2 regions of the Exiguobacterium sp. s11 genome follow, and region 1 is predicted to be linked to the other one. Evidence: a T-box and tRNA genes for the amino acid it is inferred to sense, from the RefSeq annotation. Region 1 holds a T-box; the other holds one or more tRNA genes.
What was found. The T-box of region 1 lies ahead of leuS (leucine--tRNA ligase). A T-box ahead of a tRNA ligase gene usually reads a tRNA of that ligase, here a tRNA-Leu.
Positions count from the first base shown of each region.

Region 2: it encodes a tRNA-Leu, which carries the amino acid that the T-box ahead of leuS (leucine--tRNA ligase) is inferred to sense. The anticodon was not compared.

Region 1 is NZ_JACSNF010000001.1:928,653-945,375, reverse strand. It holds gene metK (methionine adenosyltransferase) at 127-1,335, shown strand; gene KNQ12_RS05125 (GNAT family N-acetyltransferase) at 1,473-1,961, shown strand; gene KNQ12_RS05120 (serine aminopeptidase domain-containing protein) at 2,040-2,744, shown strand; gene mnmM (tRNA 5-(aminomethyl)-2-thiouridylate-methyltransferase MnmM) at 2,795-3,394, opposite strand; gene KNQ12_RS05110 (MDR family MFS transporter) at 3,548-4,726, shown strand; gene KNQ12_RS05105 (peptidoglycan bridge formation glycyltransferase FemA/FemB family protein) at 4,910-5,944, shown strand; gene KNQ12_RS05100 (HAD family hydrolase) at 6,039-6,683, shown strand; T-box leader at 6,722-6,944, shown strand; gene leuS (leucine--tRNA ligase) at 6,992-9,397, shown strand; gene KNQ12_RS05090 (hypothetical protein) at 9,529-10,506, shown strand; gene KNQ12_RS05085 (BaiN/RdsA family NAD(P)/FAD-dependent oxidoreductase) at 10,568-11,839, opposite strand; gene KNQ12_RS05080 (putative polysaccharide biosynthesis protein) at 12,032-13,696, shown strand; gene KNQ12_RS05075 (pseudouridine synthase) at 13,683-14,402, shown strand; gene KNQ12_RS05070 (SDR family oxidoreductase) at 14,463-15,095, opposite strand; gene KNQ12_RS05065 (DeoR family transcriptional regulator) at 15,204-15,422, opposite strand; gene pepV (dipeptidase PepV) at 15,744-16,723, shown strand, end outside.
Region 2 is NZ_JACSNF010000001.1:360,560-377,282, reverse strand. It holds gene KNQ12_RS02315 (mannitol-1-phosphate 5-dehydrogenase) at 1-170, shown strand, start outside; gene KNQ12_RS02310 (hypothetical protein) at 424-1,206, shown strand; gene KNQ12_RS02305 (TraR/DksA C4-type zinc finger protein) at 1,275-1,799, shown strand; gene adh (aldehyde dehydrogenase) at 1,996-3,516, shown strand; gene KNQ12_RS02295 (DUF779 domain-containing protein) at 3,539-3,901, shown strand; gene KNQ12_RS02290 (S66 family peptidase) at 4,086-5,096, shown strand; gene KNQ12_RS02285 (hypothetical protein) at 5,112-5,453, shown strand; gene KNQ12_RS02280 (alpha/beta hydrolase) at 5,475-6,407, shown strand; tRNA gene KNQ12_RS02275 (tRNA-Leu) at 6,450-6,533, shown strand; gene KNQ12_RS02270 (transporter substrate-binding domain-containing protein) at 6,735-7,502, shown strand; gene KNQ12_RS02265 (amino acid ABC transporter permease) at 7,534-8,178, shown strand; gene KNQ12_RS02260 (amino acid ABC transporter ATP-binding protein) at 8,175-8,903, shown strand; gene KNQ12_RS02255 (2-oxoglutarate dehydrogenase E1 component) at 9,216-12,056, shown strand; gene odhB (2-oxoglutarate dehydrogenase complex dihydrolipoyllysine-residue succinyltransferase) at 12,092-13,348, shown strand; gene KNQ12_RS02245 (glycerophosphodiester phosphodiesterase) at 13,506-14,402, shown strand; gene KNQ12_RS02240 (Rrf2 family transcriptional regulator) at 14,619-15,062, shown strand; gene mnhG (monovalent cation/H(+) antiporter subunit G) at 15,116-15,490, opposite strand; gene KNQ12_RS02230 (Na(+)/H(+) antiporter subunit F1) at 15,474-15,710, opposite strand; gene KNQ12_RS02225 (Na+/H+ antiporter subunit E) at 15,758-16,234, opposite strand; gene KNQ12_RS02220 (Na+/H+ antiporter subunit D) at 16,238-16,723, opposite strand, start outside.

The DNA of each region.
Region 1 (16,723 bases):
TAAAGGAAGAACGCACAACCTTTCCCTGACCATTTTTTGGACTTGGAAAGGTTTTTTTCATTTTACCGTCCCACTCAACTAGGGGAAATGAGTACACCGTCAAATTCTTTTTTGGGAGGGTCATACATGACAAACCTTAATCGCCGACTATTCACGTCGGAGTCAGTCACTGAAGGTCATCCAGATAAAATCTGTGACCAAATTTCGGATTCAATTCTTGATGCAATCCTCGCAGCGGATCCAAACGCGCGTGTTGCGGCAGAAACTTCTGTTACAACAGGTCTCGTTCTCGTTGCAGGTGAGATCACGACATCCACTTACGTCGACATTCCAAAAGTCGTTCGTGAAACGATTCGTGAGATCGGTTATACACGCGCGAAATACGGTTTCGACGCGGACACATGTGCTGTATTGACATCAATCGATGAGCAATCAGCAGACATCGCTCTTGGTGTAGACCAAGCGCTTGAAGCACGTGAAGGTAGCATGTCTGATGCAGAAATTGATGCAATCGGTGCAGGAGACCAAGGTCTCATGTTCGGTTACGCAACGAAAGAAACACCAGAACTCATGCCACTTCCAATCTCGCTTTCACACCGTCTCGCACGCCGTTTGGCAGAAGTGCGTAAAAACGGTCAACTCGACTACCTTCGTCCGGACGGAAAAACACAAGTCACGGTCGAATACAACGAGAACAACGAGCCGGTTCGTGTCGATACGATCGTCATCTCGACACAACACGCGGAAGAAGTTACGCTTGAGCAAATTCAAGCTGACTTGAAAGAACACGTCATCACACCGGTCATCCCGGCTGAATACATCGACGCAGCAACGAAATTCTTCATCAATCCAACTGGTCGTTTCGTCATCGGCGGACCACAAGGAGATGCTGGATTGACGGGTCGTAAGATCATCGTTGATACGTATGGTGGATACGCACGCCATGGCGGTGGAGCATTCTCTGGTAAAGATCCAACAAAAGTCGACCGTTCAGCTGCATACGCAGCACGTTACGTCGCGAAGAACCTCGTTGCTGCAGGTCTTGCAGACAAAGCAGAAGTTCAACTCGCGTACGCAATCGGTGTCGCGCACCCGGTATCAATCGCGGTTGATACATTCGGTACAGGAAAACTTCCTGAAGCACAACTCGTCGAATTGGTTGCTGAAAACTTCGATCTTCGTCCGGCTGGAATCATCAACATGCTTGATCTCCGTCGTCCGATCTATCGTCAAACAGCTGCATACGGTCACTTCGGTCGTACAGATGTTGAGCTTCCATGGGAGCAAACAGATAAAGCAGCAGTTCTTGAAGAACAGGCAAAACGTTTCGCATAATCAAAAAGTCCGAGAACCCTACGCGGGTTTTCGGACTTTTTTGTTTACGTGGAACTTTGCAGGAAACGAATGTTTTTTCTAGAAGAGGGTAAAAGTACATGAGTCGATTCGTATGAATACAAAGGGGGGTTCCGATTATGGAAATACGCGAAGCTATTCCAGCCGATGCAGGACGTATTCATGACATTGCCGTCACATCCTGGTTGGATACGTACGCAGAAATCTATTCCGAGCGCTCGAAAGCGCATTTCGTGCAGGAAGCGTATCCGCAAGAGGAGGTTGTTCGTGCGATTCGGACGGCAGAAGAAGCACGGGGAGAGTATTTTTATGTCGGAATCATCGATGAGGAAATCGTCGGTTTCATTCATGCTGTTGATGTTGAGGGAACGTGGGAAATCATTCGTCTGTACGTCTTACCGAAATATCAGCAAAACGGAATCGGACGACGATTGATCCGTGAACTCGAACGACAAGGAGCCGTCCCACTCGAAGTATATGTGGAGGCACGTAACTATAAAGCGCGTCAGTTCTTGACCTCATTCGGTTTTGAAGAACTCAGTGAGATGACGGAAGAAGTCTTTGGGCAAGTAGAATCTGTCATTCGCCTTCGCCATGTCGCCTCGTGAAATCCGTCTTGGGACGGTTTTGTGTGCGTTTGAAATAAGGTATCGTAAATAGGAAGTATGAAGTGAAGAGGTGAGTTTGTGGTTGAACAACCAACAGGAATCATCGTATTAGTCTATCCGTTACAACTGCGTGCCCGTCCGAGTGAAGCTTTGATTCGGGTACTCGAACGAGAGTATGAAGTATTGCTCGTCGACGCCCCACGTCGTATCTCGTTTGAAGAACATGGTCAACTGTTAAAAGAAGCATTACGTGAAGCCGGGAAACGCAAGCTACCGATTCATATCGTCGCCTGTAGCATGGGCGCACTCGTCGTCAATCGTCTGTTGCAAGAATATGAATTACCGGTAGCAAGCCTTGCATTCATTTCACCGTTGTTTGATTGGCACCCTTCGAAACAACTCGGAGGCGTCAAACAAGTCTTCGCAAGTGCGTTCGATCGTTTCCGGCCCGATGCGCCACTCGGTACGTTGCCGTTTGGTCAAAGTACGGAAGATACCGTTCGCATCGGTGAACTGACCTATGCACAGTACCGGGAAATCGAAGAAGAGATCGTCGTACATGACGAAGAACGAAAAAAACTGCCGCGTGTGAACTTGGCTTGTTTTTATGCACCGGACGATCAGTTCGCAGACGTCAAGCTGACACTTGAAGTATGCCGGAAAATGGGTGGCGATCAGATTTACTTACAACGTCTACACGGTTTTCCGCATTTTAGTTTCGAACGGTTGAACACACGGTTTGCAGAAAAATTAATGTTGTTCTTTAAGCTTGTTGAAGAATGAAATAACAAAAGTGATGCCTCTAAAAAAGGGGCATCACTTTTTTGTGCCCATCATCCGCGTACTTTTTTCTCGATCGCGATGATGAACGGGGGATGATTTTGTTGGTTCAAGAAGCGATACTGGAGAACGGCATAATCTTGCTGATCAAGGGCTGTGACGTAATCGAGGACAGCGTCACGTTCTCGTTTTCCTTCCAAGTGACCGTGATAGACGACGAGGACGACAAGACCGCCGGGAGCGAGGACCGGGAGGAGGGCATCGAGTGCTTCAAGCGTCTCTTCTCCGGTCGTCGTGATTGATTTGTCGCTTCCAGGCAGGTATCCGAGATTGAAGACACCAGCGCGGACAGGACGTTGTTCGTCCGAAAGACGGGCACCGACATGGATGTGGCTTTCATGGTAAAGGTCGACGCGTGCTAACATTCCGGCTTCGTCGAGACGTCGCGTCGACTCCTCAATGGCTTGTGCCTGGACGTCGAACGCAAGAACCCTTCCTTCTGGACCGACACGTTCTGCTAAAAACTGTGTATCATGTCCATTTCCGGCAGTCATATCGACGACGCAGTCTCCGGGCTCGATAACGGACTCGAGTAATTGTTTCGTATAAGGTAATACACGGGCAAGTGACATGGCATAGACTCCTGTTCCTATAGTCTGTTTTTCTAGTAATGGTTCAGTATGTGCAAGATTCTTTCTGCATTATATCATTTTTTGATTCGTTGACGAAAAGCGAAGTAGCTTGACAGTTAGGGGACGGATTGCGTAAAGTGGCAAGGTTGAGAATGAAATAGGAGGACCACAGGTATGCCAAAATTACCAAAAGCGGTCTGGATCCTCGTCCTTGCGATGGCCATCAATACGACGGGATCCTCTTTTTTATGGCCGTTTAATACATTATATATTCATGAATATTTAGGAGAGTCGATGACAAAAGCAGGGATGGCATTGTTCGTCAACTCTGCCTTAGCAATCGTCGGAAACTACTTAGGTGGAAAAGCGTTTGACCGTCTCGGTGGCAAGAAGACGCTTGTCATCAGTGTCATCGGACTTGTCCTGTCTTCCGTTGGCTTGTTGCTATTTCATCAGACGTACCTCGGATACGTCGCGATGCTTGGATTGATTGGATTCGTCGGTGGGATGGTTTTTCCGACGATCTACGCGATGACGGGTGTCATCTGGCCGGAAGGCGGGCGCCGTGCCTTTAATGCGATCTATGTCGCACAAAACGTCGGTGTAGCGCTCGGGACAGCAGTCAGTGGTCAAATCGCTGCCTTTTCGATTCAGTACATCTTCATCGCCAATCTCGTCCTCTACATCGCCTTTGCCATCATTTTGTTAGTCGGTTTATCCTGGATTCAGGCACCAGCGCGGATGCATGCGGCACATGACGAGATCGAAACGACACGCACACCCCTTGCGCGCGGTGCGGCACGGACGATGTTGCTCGTCTCGATCGGGTATGCCTTACTTTGGTTCGTTTATGTGCAATGGCAAGGAACCTTTGCCGTACACACGAAATCGCTCGGTGTCACGATTTCCGAGTACTCGATTCTTTGGACGATCAACGGAGCACTCATCGTGTTCGCACAACCTTTATTAACACCAATTCTCCGGTGGTTTGGAGATGACTTGAAGCGACAATTGATGACCGGTACAGGAATCTTCCTCTTGTCTTATCTGATCGTTCCGTTCGCAGGCGGCTTCAAGATGTTCCTCGTCGCGATGATCATTTTGACGATTGGTGAGATGTTCATCTGGCCAGCGGTTCCTGCTATGGCGGCGAGACTCGCGCCAATCGGAAAAGAAGGAGAGTTCCAGGGATACGTCAATATTGCCGCTTCAGCGGGACGGATGATCAGTCCGACCGTCGGAGGGTTGATCTACGATTTATCCGGTATGTCAGCGGTCTTCTTGACATTGATTGGATTGATTCTGTTAGCAGGCGTCGTATTCCTTCGTGCCATTCCTAAAATCACATCATGAGCATCATCTGTAAGACAGCGGACATTAGATTCGCTGTCTTTTTTTTACATCATTAATGCGCTAATTATAAAACAAATCATTATTAATATGGAATATTTCGGCAAAGAAACGGGTACTTTCTAATCAAGAACTTGAAAAGAAAGTTCATGTGAACGTTGCTTCTTTTTGACTGGAGGTGCACGAATGGAAAGGTGTCAATTCATCACAGATGCCGCAACTTGGACGACACACGTACAGCAACAGCCTCTTGATATCTTCTACAGTCACCAATACGTCACGCTTAACGCTAGACCGTCTGAGCAAGCGGTGTTATTCCGTTATGAAGGTCATGCGGGAACACTGTTCTATCCCTTTTTAAAGCGTCGGATTTTTGATACGCCTTATTCAGATCTCATCACGCCGTATGGCTACGGCGGACCGGAAATCGTCGGTCGCTTAACCGCAACTGAAATGCAGCATGCACGTCTATCGTTTGAAAGGTGGGCGGAGCAAGAATCGGTCGTCTCGGAAATGATTCGCTTTAATCCGTTGACGGGCAATGAACGACTTATGCGTAACTGGACGGAAGCTTCTTTCATCCGTCATACGACGAGCATTGATTTGCGCCCCTCACTAGAAGAAATCATGCAGACGTTCCATAAGAAAACGAGAAGTATGATTCGTAAATCGCTCGCTTCACCGTTAACCGTTAGAACAGGAACACGAGACGATTTATCTGTTTTTTTGGCGTTGTATCATGAAACGATGGACCGGAAGAATGCTTCGGCTCATTACTATTTTACGGCGAGTTATTTTGAGCAATTATTTGAAGCGAATCCACTCTGTGAGCCATTGTTACTGATTGCGGAAATCGACGGAAAACCTGTTGGTGGATACTTCGTATTGCTCGGAAAAGAATATGCCCACGGTCATTTGATTGGTTGTAAGCGGGACGAAGCGAAGATGTTCCCAAATCAACGACTTGAGTACGAAGCGATTCTTCAGGCGAAAGCACGCGGTCTCGTCGAACAACATCTCGGAGGTGGATATCAAGAACGGGATAGTCTCTTTGAGAGTAAATGCCGTTACACCGGGTACCGTTTATTTGAGTATCATCAAGGAAAATCGATTCTTCAACCAGCCGTATACGATCAGTTGTGTATACGATACGGGTCAGATGCTAATTCGGATTATTTTCCGGCTTACCGACAAACCAGTGTCCAAATGGCGACAAGTTAAACAGTAACTAAATGAAGAAGGTGAAACGACTACATCGTGTAGTCGTTTTTTTGATATGCTGAAATCATGATAGATCAATTGAGGGGGATGTGTCTTGAAAAAACGAGGTCTTATTTTTGATATGGATGGGGTCATCTTAGATAGTGAAATCCGCTACTTTGAGGTCCACCAGCAGATGTTCAAAACGTTATCGATTCCGCTCGATCCGGTTCAGTATGCGACATTCATGGGGAAAACAGGAGATGAGATGTGGGAAGAACTTGTCGCGCAACACGAGCTCCGAGAAACAGCGAGTGCTTTACTTGAGGAAGAACATCGCTTGTTTCAAATTCATGCAAAACCAGAGGCGTGTGGTTTAAAAGAGGGAGTCAAACAAATCATCGAACAAGCGACGTCTCTTGGTTACGATATCGGGATCGCTTCTTCGAGTTCGCTTCAAAAAATCGAACGCGTCATCCGTCATTACGAGCTTCCAATCACGCATTACGTCAGTGGGGAAGAAGTCGTGCGTTCGAAGCCGGATCCCGCGATTTTTCGACTTGCGGCATCACGAATCGGGCACGCACCTGAGAATTGTCTCGTCATTGAAGACGCTGCAAACGGGATGATCGGCGCAAAAGCAGCAGGTATGGAAGTGATTGCGCTTCTTGATGACCGGATGCCAGCGCAACGCTTAGAACAAGCAGATCATATTGCGCGATCGCATGCGGAAATCGAGGAAATTTTACGGAAGCGTTGACGCTTGAGGAAGAAACAGATTACACTAGGAAAAGATAGTCAAATGCAGGGAACTGAAGTAGTAGGGGAAAGGTGCCGTCAAGAGAGCTGGTGGAAGGTGCGAACCAGTCGGTAACAACCGTGAACTCGTCAGGGAGCACGATTCGTGAAGTCGTAGTAGCGAATCCGGTCCTTCACACCGTTATCTGTGAATCAAGCGGTCTGTCATAGACAGACAACGTGGGTGGTACCGCGGAAGCCAAACCGGTCTTTCGTCCCTATTCCTAGGGGCGGAGGACCGGTTTTTTTTAGATTAGAGGAGGAAAAGACATGCCGTACAATCATCGCGAAATTGAACCAAAATGGCAGGCGCGTTGGGATCAAGACAACGCCTTCGTCACGACAGAAGATCCAGAAAAAGAAGGGTTTTATGCCCTTGATATGTTCCCGTATCCGTCAGGTGCCGGACTCCACGTTGGACACCCGGAAGGCTACACAGCAACGGACATCCTCGCACGGATGAAACGGATGCAAGGATACAACGTCTTGCACCCAATGGGTTGGGATGCATTCGGGTTACCAGCAGAACAATACGCCCTCGATACAGGGAATGACCCACGTGAATTCACAGCGAAAAACATCGAGACGTTCAAGCGTCAGTTGAAAGAACTTGGATTCTCCTATGACTGGGATCGTGAAATCAACACGACGGATCCGAAGTACTACAAATGGACACAGTGGATCTTTACGAAGTTGTATGAAAAAGGACTTGCGTTCGTGGACGAAGTCGCGGTCAACTGGTGCCCGGCACTTGGAACCGTTCTTGCGAATGAAGAAGTCATCGACGGATTATCTGAACGCGGAAATCATCCGGTCGTGCGTGTTCCGATGCGTCAGTGGGTCTTGAAAATCACGGAATATGCGGATCGTCTTCTTGAAGATCTCGATGACCTCGATTGGCCGGATTCTGTTAAAGAGATGCAACGGAACTGGATCGGGAAATCAGAAGGTGCTGAGATCGATTTCACGATTGATGGACATAAAAAACAAGTCACGGTCTTTACGACACGTCCGGACACAATCTTTGGTGCAACGTACCTCGTGCTTGCGCCGGAGCATCCATTCGTAGCTGACATCACGACAGCGGATCACAAGGAAGCCGTCGATACGTACATTTCGCAAGTCCAAACGAAGTCAGACCTCGAACGGACGGATTTAGCGAAGGAAAAAACAGGCGTCTTCACGGGTGCTTTCGCCGTCAATCCAATCTCAGGTGATCGTCTTCCGATCTGGATCGCTGATTATGTCCTTGCTTCTTATGGAACGGGTGCAATCATGGCGGTTCCAGGACACGATGAGCGCGACCATGAATTCGCGAAACAATTCGACTTGCCAATCGTTGAGGTCGTCGCGGGTGGAAACGTCGATGAAGCAGCCTATACAGGAGAGGGCGAACACGTCAACTCGCATATGCTTGATGGTCTTGGAAAACAAGAAGCAATCGAGACGATGATTGCTGAACTCGAAACGAATCAAGTCGGACGCAAGAAAATCACGTATCGTCTCCGCGACTGGTTGTTCAGTCGTCAACGGTATTGGGGTGAGCCAATCCCAGTCGTTCATATGGAAGATGGTTCGATGAAGACGCTTAGCCAAGAGGAATTACCGCTCGAACTTCCAATCATTCCGGAGATCAAGCCGTCTGGTACAGGCGAATCACCACTTGCGCTTGCGGAAGACTGGTTGGATTATACGGATCCTGAAACAGGAATGAAAGGGCGTCGCGAGACGAATACGATGCCACAATGGGGCGGAAGCTGCTGGTATTATCTTCGTTTCATCGATCCGCACAATGAAGAGGCGATCGCGGATCCAGAAAAATTAAAATACTGGCTTCCAGTCGATATTTACATCGGTGGTGCGGAACACGCCGTTCTCCACTTATTGTATGCACGCTTCTGGCATAAAGTCTTGTATGATGCAGGCGTCGTGCCAACAAAAGAACCATTCCAGAAGTTATACAACCAAGGGATGATTCTTGGAGAGAACAACGAGAAAATGTCGAAATCACGCGGTAACGTCATCAATCCGGATGAAATCGTTAAATCGCATGGTGCGGATACGTTACGCTTGTATGAAATGTTCATGGGTCCACTCGATGCATCAGTTGCCTGGTCTGAGAACGGACTTGACGGTGCGCGTCGTTTCCTCGATCGTGTCTGGCGCTTGTTCGAACGGACAGCAGACATTCAAGATGTCACAGAAGTCGATGCTGACTTCGAACGGACATACCACCAGACGGTCAAGAAGGTTACGGAAGACTTCGCGAACATCCAGTTCAACACCGGAATTTCGCAACTCATGGTCTTCGTCAACGAAGCAAACAAACAGCCGGTGCTTCCGCGTCACTTCCTTCGTGGATTCATCCAATTGTTAACACCAGTTGCACCGCACCTTGGTGAGGAACTCTGGGAACAACTTGGATTTGAAGAGACATTGACGTATGCGGCATGGCCAACATTCGATGAATCGAAACTCGTCAGCGATACGATGGAATTCGTCATTCAAGTGAACGGAAAAGTTCGCTCGAAAATCGAAATCAACATCGACGCGACAAAAGAAGAAATCGAGGCACTTGCCTTTGCCGACGAAAAGACACAAGAATGGATCGGCGACAAGACGGTTCGAAAAGTCATCGTCGTACCGAAAAAACTCATCAATATCGTCGCGAACTAAGTCATGACCCCTTCCGTTCACTTGATACGAATGGAAGGGGTTTCTTCATTTCCGTCGCAAGTCCGCTTTTTTTTTGAACGTCCTTCTGATACACTGAATCAGAAACCGAGAAAGAAAGGCGATTACCATCAATGAAACGATCTTATATAGTCTATACAACGATTTTTGCCGTCGTTTCGGGTTTGATTCTTTGTGTACTGCTCGTCTTCTCAAAACCAGAGACGATGTCGCGTATTCAGGAAACGTTCGCGAAAATCGAGACGCAATCGAAGCATCAGGCAGCTGTCAAACAGGTGCCGACGAAAACGCCTTCAGCCATTCCGAATCCGGAAGAACCATTAATTAAGAATGTCCAGCAGATGTTATATGATGATTCCATCGGGTCGTACCTCGTCGTCACAGACGATTATCGTTTCTTTGAAATTAGTGGAACAGGTGAGAGGATCAATGCCTCCTTCCAATTAGAAGAAGGGAAATTACTTCTTTCTGGCCTCGATGGCATGACACTCGTTGACGGAGAGACCGTCGCTTTATTGACATCGAATCAGATTCTCGTGACAATCACGCGAAAAGATGGTGTCTGGAGCGAAGAAAAACGTGAAAAAGTACAGGGGACGACGATTCGAGACAGTTTCCATGGGCTTGGATATGATTCGAAGAAAAAGGAATTCTATACGATCAATCATATCCGTGCAATCGGACGTGTGGAATTGACTCGTTTCGCCATGAAAGAGGATAAAATTAAGATTGATCCAGATGCGTCGGAAAAGAAAAAACGCGCTTTAAAGAAAAAGCAAAAGCCGCCGTATTTATCGATCGTAGAACGAAGTAAAATTGAACCGGCGAATGGGATGCGAAGTGATGCGAAGAAAGTATTCGAATCCGACTTCCGACCAATTGGTCTTGCGGAACGACAAGGACGCATCTACACACTTGATTCAGAAGCACTCTATCTCTATTCGATTGATCAGAAAGATCAGACGATCACGGGAGAGACGGCAAGTCCAAAGGTCTATGGTTCAAAAGGGATTTTCGTACAGGATAATGAATTGTTTGCCTTAGTCGAGACAGATAAGTTTTCGAGCCGATCGTTCACACCGATTGACTGATGCATAAAAAGAAAAGACCCGATTCTTCTGATTAACACAGACGAATCGGGTCTTGTTCATATTAAGAGACAGTGTCACGTGCCATTTCTGCAGCGTGGCTACCGGCGCAATGACCCGTCACGAACGCGGCTGTAATGTTGTATCCACCCGTATAGCCGTGAATATCAAGAATTTCACCAGCGAAGAATAGCCGTTCGGCTTTTTTTGACATCATTGTTTTTGGATCAATCTCTTTGATCGAGACGCCGCCACCCGTGACGAAGGCTTTATCGAAATCGAGCGTTCCCGTTGCTCTGAGTGGGAATCGCTTCAATTGTTGGAGGAAGTCCGTCCAGTCTTGTTTCTTCACTTGTGTACAGACTTCATCGCCAAAGCCGATTCGAACGAATAGGAGTTCAAGCAACCGTTCTGGTACGAAACCACGAAGAGCATTGCGGACTGTTTTCTTCGGATTTGCGGCAAGGGCTGCTTGGAAACGTTCCGTTAAGGCACCGAGGGATTCGTCCGGGAAGAGATCAATCGATAGATGAACGATCGTTTCTTTCGAACGTTTGCGTTCTTTGATCGTATATTGGCTACACCGTAAAGCAATCGGACCACTTAAACCGAAGTGTGTGAACAGTAGATCACCTGTATGTGTCTTGATCGCCTTATCTTTTTTACCGTGGACCGTTAGAGCGACGTCACGCAGCGACAGCCCTTGTAATGTTTTTTCGTGAATGAACGTATCACCTAACAGAATCGGAACTTCCGTTGGGAAGAGTTCCGTGATCGTGTGACCCGCTTTTTCAGCCCACGGATAGCCGTCACCCGTTGAACCGGTATGCGGAACAGATTGACCACCGACCGCGACGATACAACTTTTCGCTTCAAGACGCATGCCATTCTCTAATATGACAGCTGCAAAAGAACCATCCGGATGGAAATCGAGCGTAGCGACTTGCGCATCCGTTTGAATCTCGGCACCATGCGCGCGGATTTGATCGATCAATACACGAACGACATCCGCTGCCTTATCTGAGACAGGGAACATCCGACCGTTGTCCTCTTCTTTAAGTGCGACGCCAAATCCTTCGAAGAGTTCGATGATCGATTCATTGTTGAATTGAGAGAAGGCGCTATATAAGAAACGTCCGTTTCCCGGGATCGACTGGACGAGCTCGTCGAGTGGTTTTCGATTCGTGACGTTACAGCGTCCGCCGCCAGAGATTGCGAGCTTCCTTCCTAATTTATTCCCTTTATCGAGCAGGAGTGTTCGAGCTCCAGCTTGTAAGGAGGCGAGCGTTGCCATCAAGCCGCTCGGTCCGCCCCCGATTACGATTACATCGTACATATGGTCACCTCATTCATAGAATTCTGCTTGTTTCACTTTAGCAGAAGTTGCGACTGTAAACAAACCGTCTCTTTCAATTACAGAAAGACAGCGGTATAATGATTTGCAATTGTGTACGAGAGAACTTGTATAATGAGACAGTCATGATTAGAGTGTCGAGTTTAAAAATTAGAAAGCGTGAGGGATGTTACCATGTCCACAGTCAACAATAAACAGTCCACTTCTCCCGGTAATGCGGGATTCGTTCGTGGGACGATGCTCCTATCCGGTGCGTCACTGATTTCCCGCGCACTAGGTTTGATCTACCTCTTTCCATTCCAGTTCATGGTCGGTGCTACAGGTATCATGTTTTATACGTATGCCTACAACTATTACACGATCATGATTGGTGTCGCGACAGCGGGAATTCCCGTTGCCGTCTCAAAATTCGTCGCCAAGTATAATGCGCTTGGGGAATACGATACGAGTGAGCGATTGTATCGATCGGGTTTGAAAATCATGTCCTTGACCGGCGTTGTTTCTTTTCTCGCCTTATTCTTCCTCGCTCCGTATTTAGCCCACCGAGCGATTCCGGGTGGGGACGTCGATTCAGCGGCATACGTCGATGCCGTCACGATGACGATTCGAGGAGTCAGTTTTGCTTTACTCTTGATTCCGCCGATGAGTATGACACGTGGATACTTCCAAGGATATCAATCGATGGGACCGACCGCGATTTCACAAATCTTAGAACAAATCGTCCGAATCATTTTCTTGCTCGCAGGAGTCAGCATCGCCATCTATCTCTTTGATTCTGGGGTAGCATGGGCAGCGACGATTGCAACATTCAGCGCATTTATTGGAGCAATCGGAAGTATAGTCGTTCTGATTTACTATTTCCGTAAACGTGCGAGTGGATTACGAGAACTCCGTGCAACTCAAACCGTCCGTTCGCCGGATCGCCCGTTAACGGATTTGTACAAAGAGTTGTTAGCCTATGCGATTCCAATCGTCATGGTAGGCGTTTCGACGCCGCTTTATCAAGTCATCGACCAGAATACGATGAATGCAGCATTACAAAGTATCGGTTATACACTCGAAGCTGCTGGAAATGCAACGGCCTATCTGATTGCGGATAGTCATAAAATCGTTCTGATTCCAGTATCTGTTGCGACTGGATTATCGCTGTCTGCGACGCCACTGTTGACAGCGTCATTCACACAGGGAGATATGCGGAAAGTACGGGCTCAAATCTCGCAGATTTATCAACTCGTCTTCTTTATTACGATTCCGGCAGTCGTCGGGATGATTCTCCTCAGTGAAGAAACGTTCCATGTGCTCTTCCCGAAAGATCAGGCAGCATGGGTCTATCTCTTAAGTTATGCGCCAAGTGCGTTGTTCCTCGCCTTGTATTCGGTCACAGCGGCAGTCCTACAAGGAATCAACCGGCAATACTTCACGATTGTTGCGACGATTGCCGGACTACTTGCGAAGTATCTCTTGAATGCACCGTTGATTCATTTAACAGGTGACGGGACAGGTGCCGGTTATGCAACGATCATCGGTTACCTTGTTGCGACGGGATTGATGTTCTTCCGAATCACACAAACAGTGAAGTTTCCATTCAGTACCGTCTTGCGCCGGACATCGTTAATTCTAATCATTAGTGCGTTGATGGGGGCGGTTGTCGCGCTCGTGAAGTGGGGAATGGTGTCCTTCTTACCAGAGACGACATGGGCATCTCTGTTGATCCTGATCATCGGTGCGGTAGTTGGAATCGTGATTTTCGCTGGACTTTCGATTTGGAGTGGTTTAGCAGAGGTCATATTAGGGCGTAAATTTTCATTGAAACGAGGACGAAATCATGCGTCTAGATAAATTGTTATCCAACATGGGGGCAGGCTCCCGAAAAGAAGTAAAACTTTTGCTCAAGGCAGGGGCAATTCAAGTCGATGGTGAGATCGTTCGTGATCCGAAACAACATGTCGATGTCGAGTCACAACAGGTTCTGATGTACGGCGAACCGGTCACGTATCAAAAATACATCTACTTGATGATGAATAAACCACCGGGTGTCATTAGTGCGACGGAGGATAAACGAGATGAGACCGTCATCGATCTGTTGTTTGAAGACGTGACGTATTTCAAACCGTTTCCGGTCGGACGACTTGATAAGGATACAGAAGGTTTGTTGTTACTGACAAACGATGGAGCGTTCAATCATGCCTTGATGTCTCCGAAAAAACACGTTGAAAAAACGTATTACGCGGAAGTGACAGGTGTATTGACGCAAGAAGACGTCGAGGCAATTGCGGCAGGCGTCACCTTAGAAGACGGTTATCAGGCAAAGCCAGGAAAACTCGTCATCTTATCGACGACAGAAACAGATTCAACGCTTGAATTGACGATCACGGAAGGGAAGTTCCATCAAGTCAAACGGATGATGCTTGCCCTAGGTAAAGAGGTCACGTTCTTGAAACGGCGCTCGATTGGTCGTTTAGAGCTTGATTCGGCACTTGCACTCGGGGACTACCGTGAACTGACACAAGAGGAATTGTCGTTATTTGATTGGCAACCTGAATAAGCAAAGCAAAAAGGCGGTGGAATGAATGTACATTCCATCGCCTTTTATTGTGGGATTTAATTATTGATTACGTAGTGCTTCTGCGATCGGATAAGGACCGCTGAGTACTTCGAATACACGAGATTGTGTCGGATGATCAATCAAGTGAACGAACAGCGCTGCCACATCGTCACGAGACACCTTACGATCTTCGTATGAATCAAAATGCTCTTTCGTTTCAACAGTACCTGTTGGGTCATCGTAGCTGAGCGGACCAGGACGGACGATTGTATAGTTGAGTCCACTTTCTTTGAGGTGAGCGTCTGCTGCTGCTTTCGATTCAAGATACACTTTTAGTTCGCCTTTCGGTTCTTCCGTACCGACTGAACTGAGCATCAGGAAACGATCGATCCCGTTGGCTTTTGCTGCATCGATGACTTTGATCGCACCTTCCTGATCGACGGCGCGTGTCAATTCGTCCGATGCGCCACCAGCACCCGCTGCAAAGATGACGACGTCCGCGTTACTGATGACGCCACTGACATCCTTCGTCAAATCCCCAAGTCTGACTTCAGATGCGCCGAGTGCAATCAAATCGTTGATTTGATTTTCTTCCCGTACGACCGCGATCGCTTGGTGATCTCCTTGTTTAGCGATCAATTCGACCATCTTGCGTCCTGTCGTTCCGTTTGCTCCAATGATTAAAATATTCATTCTCATCATCTCCTTCTCCCAATAGCTATACCCTACGTTTTAAAAAAGATAACAAAAAAAGACGCGAAGAATCGCGTCATCGAAAGATATACATAGTGAAACAGTGGATCAACCCGCTTGCTTTTGTTTCTTACTCGACGTCCATGTACCGCGTCGAGGGCTCACAATGAGATTGTTGTATTCAAGCACGTTCAAATCCCGCTGGACGGTCCTTGAAGTGATGCCAAACTCTTCAACCAACTCTGCTGTCGTAGTAGCTCCGTTCTCTTGGATGTAGAGATAGATCGATTTAATCCGGGTCAACATACGGTCTGTAGAATCTTTCATTGGTATAACCACTCCCCCAATGGATAGAATAGTGTTCTAAAGCTTCGGGTGACAAAAGACAATGCAATATCCAGTTGTTTCGCCTTTAGTATAACGTTTTGATATTAAAATGCAAGTAATTTAACCGAACGTTTTCATAAAAAATATATTCAAATGGTTTGTAAAGTCGATAATTTGGGTTTTATTTTAGATTAATGTTCGTCATTTCAATAAATAAAAAAGAAAACAGAATTTGGATGTTCGTATCTGAACGAATATTCGCTATACTAGGAAGGTGTATAGGAAACGAATCCAAAACCCGTAATGAAGGAGCGAAATCAGATGGTGAATTGGAAAGAGGAAGTACTCGCACGTCGCGAGGACTTATTAGAAGATTTAAAAGAATTATTACGGATTCCGAGTGTACTCGACGAATCCACGATCGAAGAGGGCGCGCCGTTTGGTCATGAAGTCAAACGTGCCCTCGATTGGATGCTCGCGACAGGGGAACGCGATGGGTTCACGACAAAAAATGTCGATGGGTATGCAGGACATTTGGAATATGGTCAAGGGGAAGAGTTACTCGGTATTCTTTGTCACTTAGACGTCGTACCAGCTGGTGGCGATCACTGGACATACGGTCCATTCAACCCGACGCTTGTAGATGGAAAACTGTATGCACGTGGAGCAATCGATGATAAAGGACCGACGATGGCAGCTTATTACGCTTTGAAAATCGTCAAAGAACTTGGCTTACCACTCTCGAAGCGCATCCGTCTGATTGCAGGAGGGGATGAGGAGAGTGAATGGCGTTGTGTCAATCATTACTTCAAACATGAAGAGATGCCCACACTTGGTTTTGCACCAGATGCCGACTTCCCGATCATCAATGCGGAAAAAGGACTCTATGATGGGTTATTGATTCAAGGGAAACCAGCGCAAGCATCTGATACAGGCTACCATCTCGTTCGTTTTGAAGGTGGCGAACGTCCGAACATGGTTCCAGGTCATGCCCAAGCGCTTCTTCGTGTCGTCGAAGTAGGAACGCTTGAGACGGATTTCCATGCTTATCTTGAAGAACAAGGTTTGACGGGAACAGTCAAGCAAGAAACGGAAGGTCTCATACTTGATGTCAATGGTGTCGCAGCCCATGCGATGGAGCCGGACAATGGTAAAAATGCTGCTTTACATTTGGCACGTTTCCTCAATACGCTTCACTTGGATTATAACGGTCGTCGTTACATTCAACTCGTGACGCATATGTTCCGGGATTCTCGCGGTGTAGCGATGGGTGTCGCTGCTTCAGACGAGACAGGTGACTT
Region 2 (16,723 bases), 570 kb from region 1:
ATTTCGATCCAAATGATTCAGAATCTTCTGAATTAAATGCATATATCACGAAACATGGAATTGAAGATGCATTAAACGCATATCTAAAACTGTCAGCAACGGATCCACTTGGATCTCGAATCATCGAACATTATGAAGCGATGCAACAACAAGTCAATTCGATTGCTTGAGAATAAGTGTGCTCACCACCTTTCACGTTACGTGAAAGGTGGTTTTGTATATCTAATAACATGTAGCGCATCGTCATCGAAATAATCAGTTTTTGCAAATCTTCTATCACAATTTGATTACAATTTGTATATTCAATTTGGAATATTCGAAAACGAATATTTAGCGATTAAAATACATTGTACGCTATATGAACGGAACATCTCTATTCCGATTTTTCAGGTAAGAGAAGGTGATTATATGTTGAATTATAAAGTGAACGTATATAGATTAAACGGAGCACGACCAAAAGCAACAAAAGGAACCGGACCAAAACATTTGATTTATTCGAGTCAGTTTTCTTCACGTACACCAGTCCATTTATTGCATCAACTCATCTTGAATCGTTTGTTGGTTGAACAAGAAAAAAATCTTGATTTGACGTATACGATCGAAGTAAATGCGGTACTTGATCAATTCGTGATCGACGTCCGTGTCTTTTCAACAGATACGGTCAGTGTCAAAGTAGAGCGTGACTTGATTGAAATCATTGAACGAGAAGAAGTCCGTCATATCCCAGCGCTTGAGATTGGAAAACCGGATTTTGCGGAATTCGCCCACATCGTCTTAAAGGTCAAGGAAGGTGGCCCACGCCTGTCACAAGAGGATACGCAACGAATATTCAATGAGTCTGGTGTTCGAGGACGAATCATCCTGCATAAGGAACGAATCGACAGTCATGAACCGTCACATTCGATTCAACTACTGATTGGTGGGACGGAAAAGTCTTTATATAGTCTTTCGCAATACCAGCTTGATCCACTCTTCCGTAAAAATGGGTTAACGATTCAATCCTTGAATCTGTTACCGTTTGATTTATTCATGATTCGTGACAAAATCGCGATGCTGTCTTCGGCAGATGCTTCGCAACTGTGGATCGATGACATCACGACATCCAAGAACGGACGATCACATCAGATTTGTTTTAACGATGGGAATGAATGCATGACGGTTATCTGTGATCTTCATGGATCAATTCGTTCTTATAAGTGTTCGTGATGGTTTAACTCTTCTTCGAATAGGCTACATTCTTAACAGAGGTTCTAACGAAGGGGAGTCGAACAATCATGTTATCTAAACAACAGACGGAAGAATTCAAGCAACGATTATTAAAGGAAAAAGAAAAGACGACATCAAACATCGAACAACGCGATAAGGATTACGATGAAGGTGAATTGTCGAGTTACGATAATCATCCTGCCGATTCCGGCGATGAATTGTTCTTGCGGGAACGCGATCAAGCGATCACGGACATGCAAGAGGATATGCTCTCTGATGTGGATCGTGCCCTAAAAGCGATTGAGGACGGAACGTATGGCATTTGTAAGGTCTGTGGAAAAGAGATTGAGATTGAACGTCTTGATATCATTCCGGAAACGCTATTATGTATCGAGCATGCGAAAGAAGAAGCAGAACAAAACGAGAACGATCCGAATTCGCGACCAAGTGAAGAAGATGTACTGGATCCATCTGTTACAGCCCGCGGGAAAGACATCGACGGTGATACGGATGGATTCTCGAAAGTAAGTGATTTCGGTAGTTCCGACACACCGTCTGACCAAGAAGACGGAATTGACCCGACACGGTCTTGACCGGCAAAACATCTCCCGAAAATGGAGATGTTTTTTTCTCGAAAAAAATCACAGATATTTACCGGAATTTTTTGACTTTTCATATAATTTTGGTACGATGGTATCGAGGGGACTGTTTTAGCCTATATTAAAATGTAAGCGCATACAAGCATCCGTCTCACTGCTTGACCATTTTAGTTGAGGGAGGAAATAACGCATGATTTATGACATTCCGAACAAGCAAGGGTCAAAAGTACAGTACAAGGAACGGTATGAAAATTATATCAATGGAAAGTGGACGGCACCTGTCGGGGGAGAATATTTTGATAATGTCACACCTGTCACTGGTAAAGTATTGTGCCAAGTCGCTCGTTCCGGTAAGGAAGACATCGAACTGGCTCTTGATGCAGCACACGCGGCAAAAGAAGCATGGGGGAAAACGTCTGTAACGGAACGCTCAAACATTTTAAATAAAATCGCGAATCGGATGGAAGAAAACCTTGAGATGCTCGCTTATGCAGAGACGCTTGAGAACGGGAAAGCGGTCCGTGAGACACTCAACGCCGATCTACCGCTCGCAATCGATCACTTCCGTTATTTCGCCGGCGTCATCCGTGCCCAAGAAGGTTCGGTCGGCGAACTCGATCAAGACACGGTAGCGTATCACTTCCATGAGCCACTTGGCGTCGTTGGTCAAATCATTCCGTGGAACTTCCCGCTCCTGATGGCTGTCTGGAAGCTGGCACCGGCTCTTGCAGCAGGAAACTGTGTCGTCTTAAAACCAGCAGAACAAACACCAGCGAGCATCATGGTGCTCATGGAACTTGTCGAGGATCTATTGCCACCTGGTGTCGTGAATATCGTCAATGGATTTGGTCTCGAGGCAGGAAAACCGCTCGCTTCAAGCAAACGAATCGCAAAAATCGCCTTTACGGGAGAGACGACGACAGGACGTTTGATCATGCAGTACGCATCACAAAACTTGATTCCGGTCACACTCGAACTCGGTGGGAAATCACCGAACATCTTCTTTGAGGATATCATGCAGGCAGACGATGCTTTCTTTGATAAAGCAATCGAAGGATTACTGATGTTCGCGTTGAACCAAGGAGAAGTCTGTACGTGTCCGTCGCGTGCCTTGATTCAAGAATCGATTTACGAACCGTTCATGGAACGTGTTCTAGAGCGCGTTAAAGCCATCAAGATCGGAAATCCTCTTGATTCGGACGTCATGATGGGTGCCCAAGCTTCGAACGAACAGATGGAGAAAATTCTTTCATATCTTGAAATCGGTAAGTCGGAAGGCGCAGAATGTCTCATCGGTGGGGAACGCAACATGCTTGAAGGGGATCTCGCAGAAGGATATTACATCCAACCAACGATCTTCAAAGGACACAATAAGATGCGAATCTTCCAAGAGGAAATTTTCGGACCGGTCTTGTCGGTTACGACATTCAAGACGGAAGAAGAAGCGCTCGAAATTGCGAATGATACGTTATATGGTCTTGGTGCCGGCGTCTGGACACGTGATATGAACCGTGCTTATCGGTTTGGGCGTGCGATCGAAGCAGGACGCGTCTGGACGAACTGTTATCACCAATATCCAGCTCACGCGGCGTTTGGTGGTTACAAAATGTCAGGGATCGGACGTGAAAACCATAAGATGATGCTCAACCATTACCAACGGACGAAAAACCTACTGGTTAGCTACAACCCGAATAAACTCGGTTTCTTCTAAGTCGGAAAGGACGTGGATGCAAATGGTGGAACGTGTTCAGGCGACAGCAGCTTGTCTAGAGTTAATCGACCAGTTGAGAGAAAAACACGGTCCGTTGATGTTTCATCAATCTGGTGGTTGTTGCGATGGCAGTTCCCCGATGTGTTTTGCGCAGGGTGATCTATTCCTGGGAGATCAGGATAAAAAACTGGGAGAGATCGGTGGTTGTCCGTTTTATATTCATGAAGATCAATATGAGTACTGGAAACATACGCAACTCATCATTGATGTCGTGGATGGTCGAGGCGGAATGTTCTCTCTTGAAGGTGTCGAAGGGAAACGTTTTTTGACACGCTCTCGTGCGTTCACGCAAGAGGAATACGCTGAACTATCAGCATCAAGCTAAGGAATCAAACACGGTTTCGTCGAGGTGACTTGTTCATTCAGGTCTCTCGTACGGAATCGTGTTTTTTGTTCGTATCACGACGTTCGAACAGGATAAAAGTTGGTAATGCGGCATAAGAACGGTATAATGAACTCATATTTTGACGAGAAGATAGTTTCACACTATGACATTATAGGGGGTCACCATGAAATATCCATTTTTAGGTTGGACAGGTCAAACGATCGGAGTGACGGCGCCCTCCTCCGGATTACGTGAACAGCAACAGGAATGGGTCGAACGAGCAGTTGAACAGGTACAAGCACGACAAATGAACGTCCGTTTAGGCGAAACGATTTGGTCGCATCAACATGCTGAGAGTGCACCGGCTAAACAACGGGCCGAAGAATTGAACCGCATGATGACGGATGAGACGATTGATGCCGTCATCCCGCCATTTGGCGGGGAACGCGCCATTGATCTTTTACCTGAGTTGACGCTAGCTACTTACCAAACAAAATGGTTGCTTGGCTATTCCGATATCAGTACGCTATTGCTCAGTCTGACGCTTCAGACGGGAATTGCAACAGCACATGGTCCGAATTTCGTTGAGCTTCGAAGTGAAGAATGGGACGAGACGACAAGTGCCTGGCGACGAGTACTTGCGACGCCAACTGGAGGAACCGTTACACAGTGGGCTTCCGATCGTTATCAATCCGAGTGGACTGATGAAGAACGTCCAGCAGGTTCGTTATTTCAGCTAACGGAAGCGACGGAATGGAAAGCACTTGATGAGCGAACAGAAGTGACCGGACGTATACTTGGTGGGTGCCTAGAGACGATTCGCCATCTGATTGGGACACCGTATGGAGATGTGCAGCGTTTCCAGCGTGAAGAGATCAACGGAGAACCGATACTCTGGTACTTTGAGGTGTCTGAAGCGAATTCGGCAGAGGTGCACCGGACGCTGCGACAAATGGCGTATGCTGGCTGGTTCAACCATGCGGCTGGCTTTTTATTCGGGCGCACGTCTGCAAGGATTACAGAAGACCTGACATGGCTAAACGTGTATCAATATCTAGCGGATGAGAAAGGCTTACCAGTCTTATACGATCTTGACATCGGTCATCAGCCGCCGCAGGTGACGTTAATCAATGGAGCGACGGGTACGGTTCGTATTCAAGGAAAAGATTCACGAATCGATCTGACGTTCAACTAAAAAGGAGAGCACGCAATGGCACGTCGTAAGTTTCAAGCATTAGGCGTTTATAAACGCGTCCATATCAATCCGGAGACACGTCGGATGACGTTACCGGAACCATTTTACGATGCACTTCGTCTAGAAGATGAATTGCTGATTGCACAAGTCGGAGATGTTCTCGTCATGCGACGTCCGGGGGAGGTCGTCGAGACAGAAACAGATTTATTGAGCGAACTCGTAGAAGATGGATTCACGGGTACAGAGCTCGTCCAAGAATTTGCCTACCGGCGTCAGCAACAAGAACAGCGATTACGTCAACAAGTCTTGCAGGATGAAGAGGATGACCATGCTGCTCAACTGAAGATCGAGTTATAACGGAAAGAAGGAGTGGGACAGATGCGTCGCAGAACAAAAATTGGAATCGGAGTCATCGGATCCGGATTAGTAGCAGCGAGTTATTATTTTTACGAGATGGCAATCGCTACGAATCCAAAGCCATTCTTATCGAATAATCGAGATCTAAGTGACGAGATGGTCCGATTGATGCAACCTGGTCAGACATGGATCAAGGAGCAACCGCTTGAGCGGATCGAGATTGAAGCGAAAGACGGTTTAACGTTACGCGGGCATTTTCTTCCGTCACCTGTTCCGTCAGATCGGATCGTCATTCTCGTGCACGGGTACGGAGGCGTCGGAACGGATTTAGCCGGATTCGCCTATCTGTACCATCAGGCCGGTTTCCATGTCATGATGCCCGATAATCGTGGACACGGAATGAGTGACGGTCACTACATCGGATTCGGATGGCATGATCGGGAAGATTGTCTCAGTTGGTCGAACTATCTGATTGAACGGATCGGACAGGAGGCGAAACTATTCCTGCATGGCGTATCGATGGGAGGGGCGACCGTATTGATGACGAGTGGCGAACAACTCCCACCACAAATCAAAGGAATCATTTCTGATTGTGCCTATACGTCCGTTAATGCAGTCCTTGCGTATCAGATGAAGCGGATGTACCGTCTACCACACTTTCCGTTCTTAGGCATGACGAGCGTATTGACGAAGCTAAAGGCTGGTTATACGTTCCGTGAAGCATCTGCGCTGAAACAGGTCAAAAAGGCACAAGTACCGATTTTGTTCATCCATGGTGGGGCGGATACATTCGTACCGACAGACATGGTGTATGAGCTGTATGAAGCTTGTCCAACGGAAAAAGAGCTCGTCGTCATTCCAAATGCCGCTCATGCGATGGCCTATTTTGAGGATCCAGCATTGTATGATGATGTCGTCGAGAAGTTCGTTCGCAACATCTTGCGAAATGATTGACAACTCCGTTCTTTACCCGCTATATTAATATCATAAATCAACGTCGTCGTGGCGGAACTGGTAGACGCGCTAGACTCAGAATCTAGTGGTGGCAACACCGTGGAGGTTCAAGTCCTCTCGGCGGCATAAATGATTGAAGGAGGCAATCCCAGCAGGGGGTTGCCCTTTTTTTATTGCTGAATAGAAAACGATTACAACGAATAAAAATTCAGAAATATTTATCTTTTTAGAATTTTTCTGGTAAAATACGTTTTAAAGAGGGTACTCTTCAGGGAAAGTACTAAGTGAAGTAGACAATCTTTAACACATAGGAGAGGGGAAACAAACATGAAAAAAGGGAGTATCTTGCTAGCGCTCTTGATGAGCTGTGTTCTCGTACTTGGTGCATGTAGCATCGGTTCGAAAGAAGAAGAGTCGTCTGAAGGAAAGACTTATAAGGTCGGCATTGACGTCACGTATCCACCATTCGAATATAAAGACGGGGATACGTACAAAGGAATCGACATCGATCTCATGAAAGCAATCGCGAAGGATCAGAACTTCAAGATCCAATTTGAAGCGATGGACTTTAGCGGCATCATTCCGGCACTTCAAGCAAATCAATTGGACGTTGCCATTGCCGGTATGAGTATTACGCCAGAACGGAAGAAAGTCGTCACATTCTCGGATCCATACTTCAAAGCTGGTCTTATTCTAGTCGTCAAAGAAGATGAGAATGGTATTAAATCTGTCAACGATTTAAAAGGGAAAAAAGTAGCCGTCAAAAAGGGAACGACGGGTGCGAAATATGCAACGGATAACGCAGATAAACTGGGCTTTACAGTCACACAGTTCAATGACAGTCCAGCGATGTTCCAAGAAGTGAAGAATGGTAACGCTGCTGCTTTGATTGAAGATTATCCTGTCATCTCATATGCAAATAAACAACAAAACCTTGGATTAAAACTTGTCGGAGACCGTCTCAACGGGGACAACTACGGAATCGCTGTCTTAAAAGGTGAGAACGAGGATCTGATGAAGAAAATCAACAAAGGGCTTGCGAATCTGAAAGAAAACGGTGAATACGATAAAATCGTTGACACGTATCTGAAATAAGTCGCAAGGCGATAAGGGAGTGGGATAGCCAATGGAAGTGGTCAAAACCGCATTTCCATTTTTCTTGGAAGGGCTTCAAGTCACATTGTATATTTTCATCATCGCGGTCATCGTCGGCTTTCTGATTGGCTTAGTCGTCGCATTGATGCGGTTATCACCATCAAAAATCTTAAACGGGATCGCAATTGTCTATATTGATGTCATTCGCGGAACGCCGTTCATCGTTCAGTTATTCTTCATCTATTTTGGACTCAATTCGCTCGAATGGTTATCGATGGACCGGATGTATGCAGGGATACTGACGGTCGCAATCAATGCCGGTGCTTATTTTGCGGAGATCATTCGAGCTGGTATCCAGTCGATTGATAAAGGACAAACAGAAGCTGCGCGTTCACTCGGGATGACAGGCCGTCAAACGATGGTACAGATCATCTTACCGCAAGCATTCCGACGGATGTTACCAACGATTACGAACCAATCGATCATCAGCTTAAAAGATACATCGTTGCTGTCGATCATCGGAATCGCTGACTTGACGCAACAAGGTCAGGTTCAGCAATCGACGACGTTCGAACCATTTATCGTCTGGTCTGTCGTCGGATTGATGTACTTCGTCATCATTTATCTCTTGTCCTTAGTGGCGAAGTTCTTGGAACGGAGGTTTACATTACGATGAGTATCATTGAAGTGAAGAACTTAAAAAAATCCTTCGGTTCGAATGAAGTCTTAAAAGACATCAACGTCTCGATTGCAGAAAAAGAAGTCGTTTGTGTCATCGGTCCGTCGGGATCTGGGAAAAGTACGTTTTTACGCTGTTTGAATCGATTGGAAGAGATCACGGGTGGCACGGTCATCGTCGATGATTTCGACATTACGAGTCCAAAGGTCGATATCAACAAGGTCCGGGAAGAAGTCGGGATGGTCTTTCAACATTTTAATCTCTTCCCACATAAGACCGTGCTAGAAAACGTCACGCTCGCACCGATTAAAGTGCGTAAATCGGATAAAGACCAGGCGAAACAGCGGGCACTTGAACTACTCGATAAAGTCGGATTACGTGAAAAAGCGGATAATTATCCAGGTGAATTATCTGGAGGTCAAAAACAGCGGGTCGCTATTGCCCGCGCGCTTGCGATGAATCCGAAAATCATGTTGTTTGATGAGCCAACGTCAGCGCTTGACCCGGAAATGGTCGGTGACGTGCTTGCCGTCATGAAACAGCTTGCCCTTGAAGGCATGACGATGGTCGTCGTGACCCATGAGATGGGATTTGCTCGAGAGGTTGGAGATCGCGTCTTATTCATGGATGGTGGCTATATCGTCGAAGAGAACGTGCCACAAGCATTGTTTGATTCTCCACAACACGAACGGACGCAATCGTTCCTTAGTAAAGTCTTATGATGGAACCGGCGTATCTAAATGCGGATACGCCGGTTTTTTGACGAATCATAAATAACTGGCTAAGCGCTCATAAGAAAAACTTATACATTTAAGCGCAAGAATTTGGGAATTCGAAATGCACACACAGGAAAAGAGTAGTAATATAGTAACGAAGGCACTTTCATGGAAGAATGACACGATCATTCCTTCTCATGACGTTCAGCGTTTTATTCATGCAATTCCTTTTGAAAGCGCTAACAGGTAGAGGGCTGGAAACACATCGAGTATCCACTGGATGTGTGGGGAGAAATATAGAAACGGGGGGAACCGTACATGGCAGGCCACGAGCAAGATCAACAAGCATTCTATGGACCAAACCTTGGCTACATCATTGAATTGTACGAGCGTTTTTTAGAAGACAAAACATCCGTTGATGAGGAGACACGTGCTTATTTCGAAGAGCATGGTGCACCCGTGACGGAACCAGTTGTACCGATGCAAGTCGAGACAGGAGATTTCGAAAAATATCTTGCGGCGAATCGTTTAGCGGAACAAATTCGTGCAAAAGGACATCTTGCGGCGGATATCTATCCGCTGAAGGACCATCCGCGAGAAACAGGATTATTCGAATTGAGTCAGTACGGATTGACAGAAGCAGATCTTCGAAAAATGCCAGTCTCACTCGTCTGTCCTGAACCACCAACTGGTGTACAGGACGCATTTGAAGGCATCGAACATTTAAAAGCGCAGTACACGGGAGCAGCCGCAGTTGAGTTCCAGCATGTCGACGATCTCGATGAAAAGAAATGGCTCCGTCAGAAAATCGAGCAAGGTGCTTTGACAGCGACGCTAGACGCTGAACAAAAGAAACAGTTGTTCAAACGCTTAGCTGAAACGGACCTCTTCGAAAAATACTTGCACAAAACATACGTCGGTCAAAAACGCTTCTCGATTGAAGGACTTGACGCGATGGTGCCATTGCTCGACACAATCGTCGGACACCTCATCTCGAACGGGTCGGAGACGATCAATATCGGAATGGCACACCGTGGACGGTTGAACGTTTTGGCGCACGTACTCGGGAAGCCGTATGAAATGATCTTTGCTGAGTTCCAGCATGCACCAAACCATGACCTCGTACCATCTGAAGGCTCGATTGGGATCACGTACGGTTGGACGGGCGACGTGAAGTATCACCTCGGTTTAAACCGAAAACTTGAGCAAGAGACACGTAACGTGCGGATGACGCTTGCGAACAATCCGTCGCACCTTGAGTTCGTCGACCCAGTCGTCGAAGGCTTCACACGTGCGGCACAAGATGATCGCTCACAAAAAGGAGCACCACGCCAAGAGCAAGCGGCTGCCGCTGCGATCCTGATCCACGGTGATGCAGCGTTCCCAGGTCAAGGAATCGTGGCTGAAACATTGAACTTAGCGAATCTCAAAGGATATAACACCGGCGGAACGATTCATATCATCGCGAACAACACGATCGGCTTCACGACGGAGCCGACGGACTCCCGTTCGACGCGTTACTCGAGTGATCTTGCCAAAGGATATGAGATCCCAGTCTTCCACGTCAATGCGGATGAGCCGGAAAGCTGTCTCGCTGTCGCGTTGCTCGCGAGCGAGTACCGGGCAACGTTTAAGAAGGATGTCATGATTGATTTGATCGGATATCGTCGTTTTGGTCATAACGAAATGGATGAACCGATGAATACGAACCCGGTCTTATACGATTTGATTCATAAACATGATCCAATTCGTGTCTTGTACGGGAAAACACTTGTCGCGAACGGGGATGCGACAGCTGACGAAATTCAATCGATTGAAACATCGATCAATGACCAGATGAAAGCAGCTCGTGAAAAAGTACCAAACGTCGAGAAAGAGTATGGTGGGGTCATGCCGGACGTCGTCTTTAAAGGCGTTCCGACCATCGAGACAGGGGTCTCGATTGAAACATTGACGGCGTACAATGAAGAATTATTACAGTGGCCAGACGGCTTCCAAGTGTTCCATAAACTTGAGAAGGTCCTGAAGCGCCGGACGGATGCGTTCTCAACGAAGAACGGAATTGACTGGGGACATGCCGAAACATTGGCGTTCGCTTCGATTCTCTCAGATGGAACACCCATCCGCTTGAGCGGTCAAGATTCTGAACGGGGAACGTTCGCACAACGGAACATTAATCTTCATGATGTGAAAACAGGAGAAGGCTTTTCGCCACTCCATGCCTTGTCAACGGCAACTGCATCATTCTCGGTCTACAACAGTCCGTTGTCTGAAGCAGGTGTACTTGGTTTTGAATACGGTTATAACGTCTTCGCTCCGGAAACACTTGTATTATGGGAAGCGCAATATGGGGACTTTGCGAACTCAGGTCAAGTCATCTTCGACCAGTTCATCTCAGCTAGCCGAGCAAAATGGGGACAAACGTCAGGTCTCGTCATGTTGCTTCCGCATGGTTATGAGGGGCAAGGACCAGAACACTCGAGTGGTCGTTTAGAACGTTTCTTGACGTTATCGGGTGAGAAAAACTGGACGGTCGCGAACGTGTCAAGTGCTGCCCAGTACTTCCACCTGTTGCGCCGACAAGCAGCGATTCTCGGGAAAGAGGAAGTCCGACCGCTCGTCGTCATGACGCCGAAGAGTCTCTTGCGTCATCCGCTTGCGACATCCGATGTCTCTGAGTTGACGGAAGGTAGTTTCCAACGTGTCATCGAACAAGCTGGACTTGGCGAAGCACCAGATCGTGTTAAACGTCTTGTGTTCTGTTCTGGTAAGATGGCAATCGATCTAGCAGAAGCCGTTTCAAAATCAGATGAGAATCTCGATTGGCTACAAATCGTCCGGGTCGAGGAGTTGTATCCGTTCCCGGCGAAAGCCTTACAAGAAGTCATCGCGCGCTATGAAGCCGTCGAAGAGATGGTCTGGGTACAAGAAGAACCGAAAAACATGGGGGCTTGGTCCTTCATGGAACCTCGACTTGAGACAGTCGCACCGAACGGCATCCAAACCGTCCGTTACATCGGTCGTCGTCGTCGTTCTAGTACAGCAGAAGGTGACCCGTCAGGTCATAAAGTAGAGCAGGCACGTATCATCAATGATGCACTCACAGCGACTGTTTCTACTCCAACAGCACCATCACACGTATCAAATCACACATCATAACTTAAGATAGAATCGAGTCATAGGGGGAGAATACGATGGAAATCAAAGTACCAGAACTTGCCGAATCAATTACTGAAGGAACGGTGGCGTCTTGGTTAAAACAACCAGGTGATCACGTGGAAAAAGGGGAAGCCATCGTTGAGCTCGAGACAGATAAAGTCAACATCGAAGTACCGTCAGATGAAGCAGGTACGTTGACGGAAGTGATGGCTGCTGAAGGAGATACAGTTCGCGTCGGGGAAACGATTGCTGTCATCTCTGCTGGTGGCGAGGCTCCAAAACCGGCTGCGGCAGAACCAGTACAAGAAACGCCAAAAGAGACACCAAAAGCAGAAGAAAAAGCGGAACAACCGGTGGCTGCAGCAGCGACTGAAAGTACATCTGTTGCGGATCGTCCGATTGCTTCACCTGCTGCCCGTAAACTGGCTCGTGAAAAAGGAATCGATTTAGCGCAAGTGGCGACGCAAGATCCACTTGGTCGCATCCGCGTCCAAGACGTCGCGACGTTTGAAGTAGCACCACGTGAGCAAGCAAAACCGGCTCCTACGAAACCCGCTACACCGGCACCAGCACCTGCAGCCGCTCCTGGGAAACCGGAAGAGCGAATCAAGATGTCACGCCGTCGTAAGACGATTGCGAACCGACTCGTTGAAGTTCAACAAACGGCAGCGATGTTGACGACATTCAATGAGATCGATATGTCAGCGGTCATGGCACTACGTAAACGTCGCCAAGAGAAATTTGTGAAGGAAAACGAAGTCAAGCTCGGCTTCATGTCATTCTTTACAAAAGCAGCAGTCGCAGCACTGAAGAAGATGCCATACTTGAATGCTGAGATTCAAGGGGATGAAATCGTCCTGAAGAAATTCTACGATATCGGGATTGCGGTCTCAGCACCGGACGGTCTCGTCGTTCCTGTCGTACGTGATGCGGACAAGAAGAACTTCGCTGAGATTGAAAAAGATATCATTCAACTCGCTGTCAAAGCGCGTGACAACAAACTCGGTCTATCTGATTTGACGGGTGGTACGTTCACGATCACGAATGGTGGTACGTTCGGTTCACTCATGTCGACACCGATCTTGAACGGTCCACAAGTCGCGATTCTAGGGATGCATGCAATCAACTTGCGTCCTGTCGCGATTGATGCTGAACGGATGGAAAACCGTCCGATGATGTATGTCGCACTCTCCTACGACCACCGAATCGTTGATGGAAAAGAAGCCGTTACGTTCCTGAAGCACATCAAAGATTTGCTTGAAGATCCAGAGTCATTGATTTTCGAAGCGTAAGTTTCAAGAAGACCCGTTTGATCGAACGGGTCTTTTTCTATGTCGTAATAACACTTTGTCATCAAATCACGAAATGACATTTACATTTTCTCTATATCAGCTTCATACATACGACTTAGGATAGGTATTGTAAGAATATTTCAAGGGGGAATCAATTATGTTGAAACAATTTGGGTTAACGATGGCTGCAGGCGCGATATTAAGTACAGGTTTTCCGACAGAAGATGTCGGTGCACAATCAAAAGGAAAATCATTGCTCGATCCAAATCGAATCATCAACGTCGCTCACCGCGGAGCTTCAGGGTATGCACCAGAGCATACGATGCCAGCTTATGAAATGGGACATAAGAAATTTAAAGCAGATTACATCGAGATTGACTTACAGATGACAAAAGATGGTCAATTGATTGCGATGCACGATGAAACGGTTGATCGGACGACAGATGGGACGGGTGCTGTCAAAGACAAGACACTTGAAGAAATCAAGAAGCTTGATGCAGGAAGCTGGTTCAATGAAGTAAACCCTTCACTTGCTCGAAAAGAGTACGCTGGATTAAAAGTGCCGACACTTGAAGAAATTTTCTCGACATATGGAAAGCATGCGAACTATTATATTGAAACAAAATCGCCAGAGGTTTATCCAGGTATGGAAGAGAAGTTATTGAATACCTTAAAAGCTTATGGTTTATCGAGTGATCGTGTAAAACCGGGTCAAGTCTTAATTCAATCGTTCAGTGAAGCAAGCCTTCAAAAAATCAAAGCCATGGATCCGAATGTACCGCTTATTCAGTTGATGGAAGCGAACGAAGTCAAGGCATTGACGGATGATCGATTGACTGCAATCCGTCAGTATGCAGTCGGTGTCGGTCCTTCCTTCAAAGCGTTGACACGTGAGAACATCTCAGCGATTCGCGCGCATGATTTATTACTTCACCCGTATACTGTCAATGAAAAAGCGGATATGGTACGTATGCTGGATTATGGTGTTACAGGTGTTTTTACGAACTATGCTGACCGTTTCAATGATGTCGTGAAAGGGCTGTACAAAAAATAAAGTAAAAACGAAACAGTACTATTTCTTCTTTCGAACAGGAAAGGAGGAGTAGTTTTTTGTTTTTAAAACTCGTATTTTAAATCCAATATTTCATTCCATACGTAAACCCTATAGAGGTTTATCAGAATTTCGAATCATGAGACAAAACAATGTAGTCAGTTTCGTATTTCATGGTACGATTACAGTGCAGTTTTGGGAAGGAATGGAGTGAGGATCGTGAGAATTACACAGTATACGGATTATGGACTACGTGTGTTGATGTATCTCGGGGTGCACCGGGATGTTATCACACCAATGCCGCAGATTGCCAAGCATTATGGCATCTCATCCAACCATTTAATGAAGGTAACACAACAATTAGCGAAACTTGGCTATGTCGAATCAACAAGAGGTCGGTCAGGCGGACTCCGTTTGATTCGTGAGCCAAAAGACATCAACATCGGGAAAGTCGTTCGGGAGATGGAACCGATGGATATCGTCGAGTGTTTTGGAAGCAACAGTCATTGTGTCATCGAACCAGGATGCCGTCTAAAAGGTGTGCTCGGACGAGCGCTTCGAGCTTATATCCGGGAACTGGAACAGCATACATTAGAAGAATTGCTAGATAATCGTGATGAGTTGGCACTCTTGTTTGCTGCCTCATTTTTACAGCGTTCCTAATCAAAAAACCCTCGCTTCCGTGAATGGAAGCGAGGGTTTTGTCATAGCGATACTTATACATCATCTTGACGTTTCTTTGGTTCCACATGTTCTTTGTTCTGGGACAAGTCGTCTCGAACAGACGATTTCCATAGCGGCACATTGCTGTAATATGCAGCACGAGCGATCAGATGTCCTCCAATTGGTGCTGTGATGAGCACGAACAGAATGCCGAGAACGACACGAGAGGAGAAGAATCCATCTTCAGTGACGAAATAGATGATGACGCCGATTAAAATCGACATGACACCTAATGTCGCGCTTTTAGATGCAGCGTGAGCACGCGTATAGACATCCGGTAAGCGGATCAGACCAAGCGCGGTGACGAGACTAAATCCCATACCGAGCAAGGCGAAGACCGCGACGATCAATTCATTGGTTGCGATCACGTTCGATGATCTCTCCTTTCTCGATATATTTTGAAAAGGCAACTGTACCGATGAAGGCGAGTATACCAATCAACAGGATGACTTCGAGGTAGTCGCTCGTCCGTAAGATGATCGAGACAAGTCCAACGATTGAAATCAAGCTGATACCAATTGAATCAAGCGCTATGACACGATCCGCAACACTTGGTCCTTTGATGACCCGGTAAAACAGACCAAGCATCGAGAGAAAGACACCCCCGAGTGCGATATAGATTAAAATATCGAACATCACCGACTCACCTCCAGAATGGCTTTCTCAAAACTATCACGAATCGAAGCGACCGCTTCATCGACCTCTGGCATGTGGAGTGCATGAATGTAGAGTGTCTTATTATCATCCGAGATATCAACGACAAGCGTTCCCGGTGTCAGCGTGATCAGCATTGACAGCAACGTGATTTGCCACGGTTGATCGAGTTCGGTCTCATAGGCGAAAATACCAGGTTGAATATCTAACTTCGGCTTTAAAATGATTTTCAAGACATCGATGTTCGCGACGACAAGCTCGTAGAGAAAGCGGAAAAACAATAGGACGAGTGCGACGACAGGTCCGAGATAAAAGCGACCTTTGAAGCCGCGACGGAAAGCGAACATCGCAATCAGCCCTAGCGCGTAACCGATGACGAAACCGGAGGCCGAGAAATTGTTTGAGAGAAACATCCACAAGAATGCAAGAAATAAGTTGAGCAAGACTTGAAATGCCATGAATTAACGACCTCCTTTTAGTACGGCATCGATATAGAGCGTTGGATTCGTCAACGGTTCGACGGCTTGTTGAATCAGTGGACGCATCGCCTCAGCACCTACTCCATAGAGAACGCTGAGCGCAACTAAGACAATCGTAGGAACTAGCAGCTTGGGAACAAGCGCTTGTTTATCACCCGAGTAGGTCTTCGGTGTTCCCCAAAAGGCACGCATGAACAATTGAACGACGGAATACAAGACGAGCAGACTTGATAGTAAGACGATGATCGGTCCAATCAACTCACCAGCTTCAATACCACCACGAACAATCAGGAATTTCCCAATGAACCCGCTGAGCGGTGGAATCCCGGCAAGTGATAACGCCGCGATGAAGAACGTCCAACATAGTACAGGATAGGTTTTGATCATCCCTCCCATATCTTTCAGTTTACTCGAGCCGGCAATTCCGACCATGATCCCTACGAGAAGGAATAAAGCGGCTTTGATCAA